2 regions of the Pseudomonas arabinosi genome follow, and region 2 is predicted to be linked to the other one. Evidence: predicted binding sites of a transcription regulator. Region 2 holds the regulator's gene; the other holds the start of a gene.

Region 1 (6,110 bases), 2.8 Mb from region 2:
ACGACCATCACCGTCCACCAGACCGACCCGCAGGTCCATGTAGTCTTCCTGGGTGTGGTCGAAATGCAGGCGGATCAGGAAGTCGCCAGCAATCTTGCCCTCCTCGCCCAGCACTTTCAGGTACGGCGCGATCAAGGTGAAGGCTTCTTTATCGAGTTTCCAGGTCAGTCGGGCGTTGGCCTGAATGTACTGCCATGGCTTGGCGAAGATCGGGTCCAGGTGCAGGGAAAAATCCTTGCTGTCCATGCGCAGCTCGCCACCGCCCAGATCTCCGCTGATGCTGCCACTGACATTTCGCGCCGCCGGAGCGCCGTGATAGGCATCGAAGCCGACCCGATCCAGGTTGGCGGCAAAGCTGAATTTGCTGTCGTCGGTAGCATTGGGCCGGAAGTCGATCAGCACGTTGCGCAGGCCGCCGGTCACTTTGAGTCGCTCGACGGCCGTAGCAACGCCTTCGGGCAGCGGCCCCAAGGCATTCAGAATCGGGGTGATCGGGGTGAGGTCGAGACGGTCGGCTTGCAGATGCCAAAGCTCTTCAGTCTTGTCGGTCGCCGCGTTTTGTTTGAGTTGCAGATGCGATTCCCAACGGGTCTCGCCAAGGTTCATGGCCAGCGAATCCAGGGTCACCAGCACGCCTTCGGAGCTGCGCTGGAAATAGCCGTTGAGCGCCAGATTGTTGATCTGGATCGGCTTGCGCTCGGCGTATGCGCCCTTGAGTTGCGCCGCGTTCAAGCGAATCGCAGCACTTTGCAGGGCGCCCTTGTTCCAGTTCACCCAAAGCTCGCCGCCGGCCTTGAACTCGGAAAAATTCCATTGTTGGGTCAGGCGCTCAGGCAACCATTTCGACCAGTCGCTTTGCGGCAGGCTCAAATACGCGTCGGCCTCGCCGTCTTTCCATTCGCTGGCGCGCAGACGGGTACGCAGACTGATGGCCACCGGTTGTCCGTCGGGCAGGGTCAAACGGGCATCGAGTCGCTGGCGGGAGACGCCGGTTTTCAGATTCAGTCCGACGTAAGTCAGGGTCAGCGGTTGCTCTTGCAGTGGCTGCAAAGTGACCTGGCTATCGAGTACCGACAGTTGCTGAACCATCTGCATGCGATTGAGCAATTGCTCAGGATCCAGCGGCTGATCCTGCTGCACCGGCAAACCTTCCAGCGCCCAATGGCCGTCCTCGCCTTCCTTGAGGCTGATCTTCAGGCCGCTGAGTTCCAGGTGAGCGATGCGCACTTCGCGAGCCATCAGACTGGCCCAAAGATCCGGCACCGCACGCACCTGATCCAGACGCAGGGCATTGGCGTCCTCGCCGATCATCACGTCGTGAGCCAGCATAATCGGAGCGAAGCCGCTCCAGTTACCTTCCAGTTCGCCGATGTTCAGCGGCATGCCCAAGGCAGCGCTGGCTTTGGCTTCGACTTCGGCACGGTATTCGGCCACCAGCGGGGTCAGCTCTCGGCCGAGGCTGACGTACAACGCCAACAACACCAACACCAACGCACACAGCCCCAGACCCCAGCGGGTCAGTGCGGCCAAAATGCGTGTCAGACGTTCCATGTCAGTTGGCTCCCATGGCAAAAATGCTGCAAAAAGCTGAGGCCAGCCGTTCTAACAGGGTTGAAATACAGCGATTCAGAGCAGCACCACGTCGTATTGTTCCTGGGAATACATGGTTTCCACCTGGAACCGGATGGTGCGTCCGATAAAACCTTCGAGCTCGGCGACATTGCCCGATTCTTCATCGAGCAAACGGTCGACCACTTTCTGGTTTGCCAATACACGATAGCCTTCCGCCTGATAGGCGCGAGCTTCTCGGAGGATTTCGCGGAAAATCTCGTAGCAAACGGTTTCCGGCGTCTTGAGCTTGCCGCGGCCCTGACAGCTGCCGCACGGTTCACACAGTACTTGTTCAAGGCTTTCGCGGGTGCGCTTGCGAGTCATCTGCACCAGGCCCAACTCGGTGATGCCGATGATGTTGGTCTTGGCGTGATCGCGTTCCAGCTGCTTCTCGAGCGTGCGCAGCACCTGACGCTGGTGCTCTTCATCTTCCATGTCGATGAAGTCGATGATGATGATCCCGCCCAGATTGCGCAGGCGCAGCTGGCGAGCAATGGCGGTCGCGGCTTCGAGGTTGGTCTTGAAAATGGTTTCTTCGAGGTTGCGATGACCGACGAACGCCCCGGTGTTGACGTCGATGGTGCTCATGGCTTCCGCCGGATCGACCACCAGGTAACCGCCGGATTTCAGCGGGACTTTGCGCTCCAGTGCTTTCTGGATTTCATCTTCGACGCCGTACAGGTCGAAGATCGGCCGCTCACCCGGGTAATGCTCAAGACGATCGGCGATTTCCGGCATCAACTCGGCGACGAACTGCGTGGTTTTCTGGAAGGTTTCCCGGGAGTCGATCCGGATCTTCTCGATCTTCGGGCTCACCAGGTCACGCAAGGTGCGCAGCGCCAGGCCGAGGTCTTCGTAGATCACACTCGGCGCGCTGATGGTTTTGATCTGCTCGTTGATCTGATCCCAGAGACGACGCAGGTAGCGAATGTCCATGAGGATTTCATCGGCACCGGCACCTTCGGCAGCGGTACGCAGGATGAAGCCACCGGCCTCTTGAATGCCTTCTTTGGCCACACAATCGGTGACCACTTGTTTGAGTCGTTCGCGCTCGGCTTCGTCTTCGATCTTCAACGAAATGCCAACGTGCGCCGTGCGCGGCATGTACACCAGATAACGCGATGGAATCGACAACTGAGTCGTCAGGCGTGCGCCTTTGGAGCCGATCGGGTCCTTGGTGACTTGCACCACCAGGCTCTGACCCTCGTGAACCAGAGCGCTGATGCTCTCGACCGCCGGGCCTTCGCGCAGGGAGATTTCCGAGGCGTGAATGAACGCGGCGCGGTCCAGTCCGATGTCGACGAATGCCGCCTGCATGCCGGGCAATACCCGCACGACCTTGCCTTTATAGATGTTGCCGACGATCCCGCGCTTTTGCGTGCGCTCGACGTGGACCTCTTGCAGAACACCGTTTTCAACCACCGCCACGCGCGATTCCATCGGCGTGATGTTGATCAGGATCTCTTCACTCATGGCAGGGTCTCGTTCAGGCATGTTCACGATAATGGCCGCATCTTGTCAGTACGACGCTCAACGCGCGTTAAGGGTTTGCCAACAGGGTATGCCGAAATGGCCCAGCAGCTCAGCGGTTTCGCACAGCGGTAACCCGACCACCGCCGAGTAACTGCCATTGAGCCCGGCGACAAACACCGCGCCGAGTCCTTGAATGCCGTAGCCGCCGGCCTTGTCTTGCGGCTCGCCGCTGGCCCAGTAAGCCATCGCTTCATCGCGATTGATGTTGCGAAAACGCACCAGACTGCGCACCACCCGAGACTCGCAACGCTCGCCCTCTCGCACCGCAATCGCCGTCAGGACTTCATGTTCGCACCCGGACAACATCATAAGCATGGCGCACGCCTGGGCTTCATCAACCGGCTTGCCAAGAATTTTTCCGTCCAGCACCACGGCGGTGTCGGCGCCCAGCACGCAAAAATCTGCGTCGGACACGACAGTCCCACGCCCGGCCTCGGCTTTGCCGCACGCCAGGCGCTCGACATAAGCCGTCGGGGATTCATTGTCTAAAGGGGTTTCATCGATGTCCGCGCTGATGGCGGAGAACGGCACGCCGATCTGCGCGAGCAGTTCACGTCGACGCGGCGAGCCTGAGGCGAGGTACAGCTGTTTCATCAAGACATCTCCCTTGTTTAGTGCCCCGCCTCACAAATACTGTTCCTTTTTGGCGGCGTCTGTTGTTGCCATACTGCGTTGCCGCTCCTCGCCATAGCCAGCTATGACTTGTCGCGGCGCCTTGCCTGGCAACAACAGCCACTCGCCAAAAAAGAAACGTATTTGCGAGACAGGGCACCGGTGCGGGCAAATGCCTGACCGAATTAATTGATTTTGTAGCGTCGACGCAAACCGCGCAAACCGTAGCTGACCCATGGCCAGAGCAATGCACTGACCAGTGCAGGCAAGACCAGCGCCAGCGTCGGCTGACGATTGCCGGTCAGGGCGCTGAGCCATAGTTGAACAAGCTGCGCGAGGCCGAAGATCACCAGGATCACCAGGCTCTGTTGCCACATCGGGAACATGCGCAGGCGTTGTTGCAGCGCCAGCACCAGGTATGTGATCAGCGTCAGGATCAACGCGTTCTGGCCCAGCAGCGTGCCATAAAGCACGTCTTCGGCCAGGCCGAGGCACCACGCGGTGGTCATCCCGACTTTCTGCGGCATGGCTAACGCCCAGAATGCCAGCAGCAAGGCCAGCCACAGTGGACGGAGGATTTCCATGAATTGCGGCAGCGGCGAAACGCTGAGCAGCATGCCTATGGCGAACGTCAGCCAGACCATCCAGCCGTTTCGGGAGGCAGTAGCACCAACCATTATTCTCGTCCCCCAGTGGTGGCCGGCGCAGAGACAGGCGGTTTGGCAGCAGGCTTCACGGCAGCGGGTGGCGTGGCCGGCGGTTTAGCGGCCGCAGGTTGCGTCGCGGGCGGCTTGCTGGCGGCAGGTTTCGCAGCAGCAGGATGAGTTGCCGCAGGTTTGGGCGGGGTTGTAGCAGCAGGGGCAGTCGGCGGCGCAACCGGCGTCACGGGCGCAGCAACAGCAGCCGGGACGATGGCAGGTTTCGGCACGGTCGCTGGAATGATCGGTCCACCACCGTGCTGGTCCAAAGCTTCTTGAGCCTGGGCAGCCTCGTTGGCGCGCTCTTCGGCTGTGCGGCCGTCGGTGAATACCAGCAACAGGTAGCGGCTGCGGTTCAGAGCGGCGGTCGGCACGGCACGCACAATAGCGAACGGTTGACCGGAATCGTGAATCACTTCCTTGACCGTCGCCACCGGGTAACCCGCCGGGAACCGCTGCCCCAGACCGGAACTGACCAGCAGATCGCCTTCTTTAATATCGGCGGTATCGGCCACATGTCGCAGTTCCAGGCGTTCCGGGTTACCGGTGCCGCTGGCAATCGCCCGCAGACCGTTGCGGTTCACCTGCACCGGAATGCTGTGAGTGGTGTCGGTCAGCAACAGCACGCGAGAGGTGTACGGCATCAACTCGACCACCTGGCCCATCAGGCCGCGGGCATCGAGCACCGGCTGACCGAGGACCACACCGTCACGCTCACCTTTATTGATGATGATGCGGTGGGTGAAGGGGTTGGGGTCCATGCCGATCAACTCGGCCACTTCGACCTTTTCGTTGACCAGCGCAGAGGAATTGAGCAACTCGCGCAGCCGAACGTTCTGCTCAGTGAGGGCGGCAAGCTTTTGCATGCGCCCCTGCAACAGCAGGTTTTCGGTTTTGAGTTTTTCGTTTTCGGCGACGAGCTCGGTACGGCTGCCAAATTGGCTGGCCACACCCTGCCATAGCCGCTGTGGCAGGTCGGTGATCCAGTAAGACTGCATCAGCACCAGCGACATTTGGCTACGCACTGGCTTGAACAGTGTGAAGCGGGCATCGACCACCATCAGCGCGACCGATAGCACGACCAGCACCAACAAGCGCACGCCCAGTGAAGGCCCTTTGGTGAAAAGCGGTTTAATAAGCCGCTCCTCCCAGGCAAATGTTCTCTTTATTCATACGGCATCAAACCGGCCTGGATGCAGACTGACAGAAGATAAACGCCAACAGGCAGCACTGCAAAGTGCTGCCTGCGCGCCAACAGCATAGATGCGTCGGGCGAGATCACTCGCTCGACAGCAGGTCCATGGTGTGTTTATCCATCATTTCCAATGCACGGCCACCGCCGCGAGCAACACAGGTCAGCGGGTCTTCGGCAACAATTACCGGCAGACCGGTTTCCTGGGCCAGCAACTTGTCGAGGTCACGCAGCAAGGCGCCACCACCGGTCAGCACCAGACCACGCTCAGCGATATCGGAAGCCAGTTCCGGAGGCGATTGCTCCAGCGCACTTTTCACAGCCTGAACGATGGTGGCCAGGGACTCTTGCAGAGCTTCCAGCACTTCATTGGAGTTCAGGGTGAATGCGCGTGGAACGCCTTCGGCCAGGTTACGGCCACGAACGTCGACTTCACGAACTTCGCCGCCCGGGTAGGCAGTACC
Region 2 (6,110 bases):
CCTGAGAGAGATGTTTTTGCGGATCTTTTTCTGCCAGCATCGCTTCACGGTCATGTTCGATGCCCGCAAAGCGGTCCACCTGACTGGCCATAAGCACGAGCTTGAGCAGGTTGCTTTCAACTTCGGTGACCAATTGGGTCACACGCTTGATCACCTGACCGGTGAGGTCCTGGTAATCCTGAGCGAGCAGGATGTCGTTGAGGTTGCCCGACACAACGCGATTGTCTTCGCTGCTGCGTGTCAGGAAACCGTCGACTCGCCGGGCCAGCTCGCGGAACTCTTCAGCCCCGACTTCGCGACGCATGAACCGTCCCCAGTCGGTACTCAAGGCCTGGGCTTCGTTGCTCAGGCCATTGACCAGCGGCGTGGCGTTTTCCACCAGGTCCATGGTGCGGTTGGCTGCAGCTTCGGTCAGCTTGACCACATAACCCAGACGCTCGGTGGCGTCCGTGATCTGCGAGACTTCCTCGGCTTGCGGCATGTGCGGGTCAATCTGGAAATTGACGATCGCGCTATGCAGCTCGCGAGTGAGCTTGCCCACTTCCTGATACAGGCCACGGTCACGGGTCTGATTGAGCTCATGGATCAGTTGCACAGCGTCGCCGAACCTGCCTTTTTCAAGGCTTTCGACCAGTTCGACCGCGTGTTTTTTCAGAGTCGATTCGAAATCGCCCTGTGAAGACTCGTTATGCTCCATAGCTCCCCCGTGGCGGACTTGCTTTGCACATCAACCGATGCGTTCGAAGATCTTTTCAATCTTGTCTTTCAACGCCTGAGCCGTGAATGGCTTGACCACATAACCGTTCACACCCGCCTGAGCGGCTTCGATGATTTGCTCGCGCTTGGCTTCGGCCGTGACCATCAACACCGGCAGGTGTTTGAGTTTTTCATCGGCACGCACGTGGCGCAGCAGATCGATACCGGTCATGCCGGGCATGTTCCAGTCCGTTACCAGAAAGTCGATGCTGCCGCTGTTGAGAACCGGAATGGCAGTAGTGCCATCGTCGGCCTCGACCGTGTTGGTGAACCCAAGGTCACGCAACAGGTTTTTAATGATCCGCCGCATCGTTGAGAAGTCATCAACGATGAGGATTTTCATGTTCTTGTCCAATTCGACCTCCAAGCAGTCTTAAACGCGCCCAGCACCTGGACACGCCATTTCAATCAATCCGGCAAAGCACTCAATGACTGTCTGGAGCACAACAGATCGGGACCGGTACGGTTCAACACCCCACCAGCCGCGTTCGCAGTGTCCCCACACTGCCTTCAGCGCGCTCGCCACTCCCCCAAACGCCCCCGCAAACGGGCCGCGCACTGGCTGTGTAACTGGCTGACCCGAGATTCGCTGACCCCCAGGACCTCACCGATTTCCTTGAGATTCAACTCTTCGTCGTAGTACAGCGCCAACACCAGTCGCTCACGCTCCGGCAAATTGGCAATCGCGTCCGCCAGCGCCGCCTGGAAGCGTTCATCTTCCAGATCGCGTGACGGCTCGAGATGAGCACTGGCGCCATCCTCGTGCAGCCCTTCGTGTTCGCCGTCCTGCAACAGATCGTCGAAACTGAATAGCCGGCTGCCCAGGGTGTCGTTCAAAATCCCGTAATAATCGTCGAGACTCAATTGGAGTTCGGCCGCAACCTCGTGATCTTTAGCGTCACGACCGGTTTTAGCTTCAATCGAGCGAATGGCGTCGCTGACCATCCGGGTATTGCGGTGGACCGAACGTGGCGCCCAGTCCCCCTTGCGTACTTCGTCGAGCATCGCGCCACGGATTCGAATACCCGCGTACGTCTCGAAACTCGCGCCTTTGCTGGCGTCGTATTTGGTCGACACTTCAAGCAGGCCGATCATCCCGGCCTGGATCAGATCTTCAACCTGGACACTGGCTGGCAAACGCGCCAGCAAGTGATAGGCAATGCGTTTAACCAGTGGCGCGTAACGCTCGATCAGCTCGTACTGCGCATCACGTGCCGACTTCTTGTAGAGGTTATAGCCACTGGCTGTCATAGCACGGGTCCTGCGGTTTGTTGCACGAGGCGCTCGACGAAAAACTCCAGGTGCCCGCGCGGGTTCGCAGGCAGTGGCCAGGTATCGACCTTCTGTGCAATGGCCTTGAACGCCAGTGAGCACTTGGAACGCGGGAAGGCTTCGTAGACGGCGCGTTGCTTCTGCACAGCCTTGCGCACACTTTCGTCGTAAGGCACCGCGCCAACGTATTGTAAGGCGACATCAAGAAAGCGATCCGTGACCTTGGTCAACTTGGCGAACAGGTTGCGACCTTCCTGCGGGCTCTGGGCCATGTTGGCCAGGACGCGGAAGCGGTTCATGCCGTAATCGCGGTTCAGCAGTTTGATCAGTGCGTAGGCATCGGTGATCGAGGTCGGCTCGTCGCAGACCACCAGCAAGACTTCTTGCGCTGCGCGGACGAAACTGACGACCGAGTCACCAATGCCCGCAGCGGTGTCGATCACCAGCACGTCGAGGTTGTCGCCGATATCGCTGAACGCCTGGATCAGGCCGGCGTGTTGGGCCGGGCTCAAATGAACCATGCTCTGTGTGCCGGACGCGGCCGGGACGATGCGGATGCCGCCAGGGCCTTGCAACAGTACGTCGCGCAGCTCGCAGCGGCCTTCGATCACGTCGGCCAAAGTACGTTTGGGTGTCAGTCCCAGCAGGACGTCGACGTTCGCCAGCCCCAGATCGGCGTCCAACAGCATGACGCGTCGACCGAGCTCTGCTAAAGCCAGGGACAAGTTCACTGACACGTTAGTCTTCCCGACGCCACCTTTGCCGCCGGTCACCGCGATCACCTGTACGGGATGCATGCTGCCCATGAATTTTCTTTACCTTGTCTTACTTAGACGGAGGCCACATTACTGGCTGCGCGTTCACTAACTGAACAATGCATGGCAGACCATCGATGTAGGTACAAAAACTGTTCATTAATACCTCAGCCGACCTGCTTGGTCGGGCTGTGGTAAATATCAGCGAACATGTCAGCCATGGCTTCTTCGCTGGGTTCTTCTTGCATTTGCACGCTTACGGCGCGACTGACCAACTGATGACGACGCGGTAGATGCAAATCATCCGGAATCCGCGGGCCATCGGTCAGGTAGACCACCGGCAATTCATGACTGATGGCCAGGCTCAACACCTCGCCCAGACTTGCCGTTTCATCCAGTTTAGTCAGGATGCAGCCAGCGAGCCCACAACGCTTGTAACTGTGATAAGCGGCCGTTAGAACCTGTTTCTGGCTGGTGGTTGCCAAAACCAGATAATTTTTCGATTTGATGCCACGACCGGCCAGGCTTTCGAGCTGCATGCGCAGTGCCGGATCGCTGGCCTGAAGGCCCGCGGTATCGATCAGCACCACGCGTTTGCGCAGCAAAGGCTCAAGCGCCTGCACCAGCGATTGGCCCGGATCGACATGCGTCACTGACACATTGAGGATCCGGCCCAACGTCTTGAGTTGTTCCTGAGCACCAATTCGATAGCTGTCCATGCTGACCAGCGCGATATTCTGCGCGCCGTACTTGAGCACGTAACGGGCCGCGAGCTTGGCCAGGGTGGTGGTCTTGCCCATGCCGGCGGGGCCGACCATGGCAATCACGCCACCCTCTTCCAGAGGCTCGACTTCCGGTGTGGCGATCATCCGCGCCAGGTGTGCCAGCAACATGCGCCAGGCCTGACGAGGCTCTTCAATATCGGTAATCAGCGCCAGCAAATCGCGCGACAACGGGCCGGACAGACCGATGCGTTGCAGGCGACGCCAAAGATTGGCCTGGGCCGGACGGCTGCCTTGCAGCTGATTCCAGGCCAGGGAGCCGAGTTGCACTTCCATCAGTTCGCGCAGGCTGTTGAGTTCGAAACGCATCGAGTCGAACGCCCGTGGATCGACGCCACCGGAGGCCGGTGCCGCAGCCGGTGCAGGACGACGGGGTTCGGTGTAGGTCGGCTCGATCAGCGGCTCGGCGGCGGTCAGTGGCAGGCCGGCGAACAATTGGCGATTGGTGGACTTATCGCTCTCGCCATCGCTGCGCAGGCTCAGTTCGGCCTGGGCGGTGACGATCCGCGATTGGGTCTTGCGCAGCTCGTCTTCGAGTTCCATGTTCGGAACGCGCGGAGCCAGCGCCGACAACTTGTAATCCAGGGCAGCCGTCAGCTCGACGCCACCGGCGATCCGGCGGTTGCCAATGATGGCGGCATCAGCGCCCAGCTCATCACGAACCAGTTTCATGGCCTGACGCATATCGGCGGCGAAAAAACGCTTAACTTGCATAAACCACTACCTCAGCCGTTGGGCCCTACTGTCGCAACGATGGTCACTTGCTTGTTGTCAGGAATTTCCTGGTAAGCCAACACATGCAAACCCGGGACTGCCAATCGGCCGAATCGCGACAGCATCGCGCGAACCGGACCGGCTACCAGCAGAATCACCGGTTGACCTTGCATTTCCTGACGCTGCGCCGCATCGATCAACGAGCGTTGCAGTTTCTCAGCCATGCTTGGCTCCAGCAGAACACCCTCTTCCGAGCCTTGTCCTGCCTTCTGAAGACTATTGAGCAATATTTGTTCCAACCTTGGCTCCAGCGTGATCACTGGTAGCTCGGAGTCAGTGCCTACAATGCTTTGGACGATTGCGCGGGATACGCCGACGCGCACCGCGGCCACCAGCGCGGCAGTATCTTGACTCTTGCTGGCGTTGTTTGCGATGGCTTCGGCAATGCTGCGAATGTCCCGTACGGGCACCTGTTCGGCCAGCAATGCCTGCAATACTTTGAGCAACTGCGACAGCGACACCACACCCGGCACCAGCTCTTCGGCCAGTTTTGGTGAGCTTTTGGCCAGCAATTGCATGAGTTGCTGCACTTCTTCGTGGCCGATCAACTCGCTCGAGTGCTTGTACAGAATCTGGTTCAAGTGGGTTGCCACTACCGTACTGGCATCTACCACGGTGTATCCGAGGGATTGCGCTTGGGCACGCTGACTGACTTCGATCCAGACCGCCTCCAGACCGAAAGCCGGATCTTTGGCGGTAATGCCGTTGAGCGTACCGTAGACCTGCCCTGGGTTGATCGCCAGTTCGCGGTCCGGGTAAATTTCCGCTTCGGCCAGGATCACCCCCATCAGGGTCAGGCGGTAGGCACTCGGCGCCAGGTCGAGGTTGTCACGGATATGCACAGTCGGCATGAGGAAGCCCAGATCCTGGGACAGCTTCTTGCGCACGCCCTTGATCCGCGCCAGCAACTGCCCCCCCTGATTGCGGTCCACCAGCGGAATCAGCCGGTAGCCGACTTCCAGGCCGATCATGTCGATCGGAGTGACGTCATCCCAGCCAAGCTCCTTGGTTTCCTGAGCGCGAGCGGGTGATGGCAATAGCTCCTGTTGACGCTTGACCTCTTGCAGGGCCTGAACCTTGACCACGTTCTGCTTCTTCCAGAACAGGTACGCGCCGCCGGCCGCCAGGGCCGCCATGCTGAGAAAGGAAAAGTGCGGCATGCCGGGCACGAGGCCCATCACCGCCATCAAACCCGCCGCGACGGCCAACGCTTTGGGCGAGGCGAACATCTGGCGGTTGATCTGTTTGCCCATGTCTTCCGAACCGGAAGCACGGGTCACCATGATCGCTGCAGCTGTAGATAAAAGCAGTGATGGCAATTGCGCCACCAAACCGTCACCGATGGTCAACAAGGCGTACACCCGACCGGCATCGCCGAAGGTCATGCCGTGCTGGAAGATACCGACCGCCATGCCGCCGATCAGGTTGATGAACAGAATCAGCAGGCCGGCAATGGCGTCACCGCGAACGAACTTGCTGGCACCGTCCATGGAACCGTAGAACTCAGCTTCCTGTGCCACTTCCATCCGGCGCAGTTTGGCCTGGTTCTGATCGATAAGGCCGGCGTTCAAGTCGGCGTCGATGGCCATTTGTTTACCGGGCATCGCATCGAGGGTGAAACGTGCGCTCACCTCGGAAATCCGCCCGGCCCCCTTGGTCACCACGACGAAGTTGATGATCATCAAAATCGCGAAGACGACGATACCGACCACGTAGTTGCCGCCGATTACCACCTCGCCGAAGGCCTGGATCACCTTACCGGCGGAGGCGT

The links. The regulator FliA, encoded in region 2, starts transcription of late flagellar genes. The targets are predictions, from matches to a motif close to CTAAAGTTTNNNNNNNNNNNGCCGNTAA.
Region 1: ACMXYJ_RS29235 (Maf family protein) is a predicted target of FliA. The motif match lies at 3,849-3,876, and genes of this name have one in related genera.

The regions. Positions count from the first base shown of each region.
Region 1 covers NZ_CP180480.1:6,279,643-6,285,752, forward strand. Annotated here, with positions in the region: gene ACMXYJ_RS29225 (YhdP family protein) at 1-1,551, opposite strand, end outside; gene rng (ribonuclease G) at 1,627-3,084, opposite strand; gene ACMXYJ_RS29235 (Maf family protein) at 3,142-3,738, opposite strand; gene mreD (rod shape-determining protein MreD) at 3,942-4,433, opposite strand; gene mreC (rod shape-determining protein MreC) at 4,433-5,554, opposite strand; gene mreB (rod shape-determining protein MreB) at 5,733-6,110, opposite strand, start outside.
Region 2 covers NZ_CP180480.1:2,113,323-2,119,432, reverse strand. Annotated here, with positions in the region: gene ACMXYJ_RS09880 (protein phosphatase CheZ) at 1-697, opposite strand, end outside; gene ACMXYJ_RS09875 (chemotaxis response regulator CheY) at 728-1,099, opposite strand; gene fliA (RNA polymerase sigma factor FliA) at 1,267-2,007, opposite strand; gene fleN (flagellar synthesis regulator FleN) at 2,004-2,834, opposite strand; gene flhF (flagellar biosynthesis protein FlhF) at 2,951-4,279, opposite strand; gene flhA (flagellar biosynthesis protein FlhA) at 4,291-6,110, opposite strand, start outside.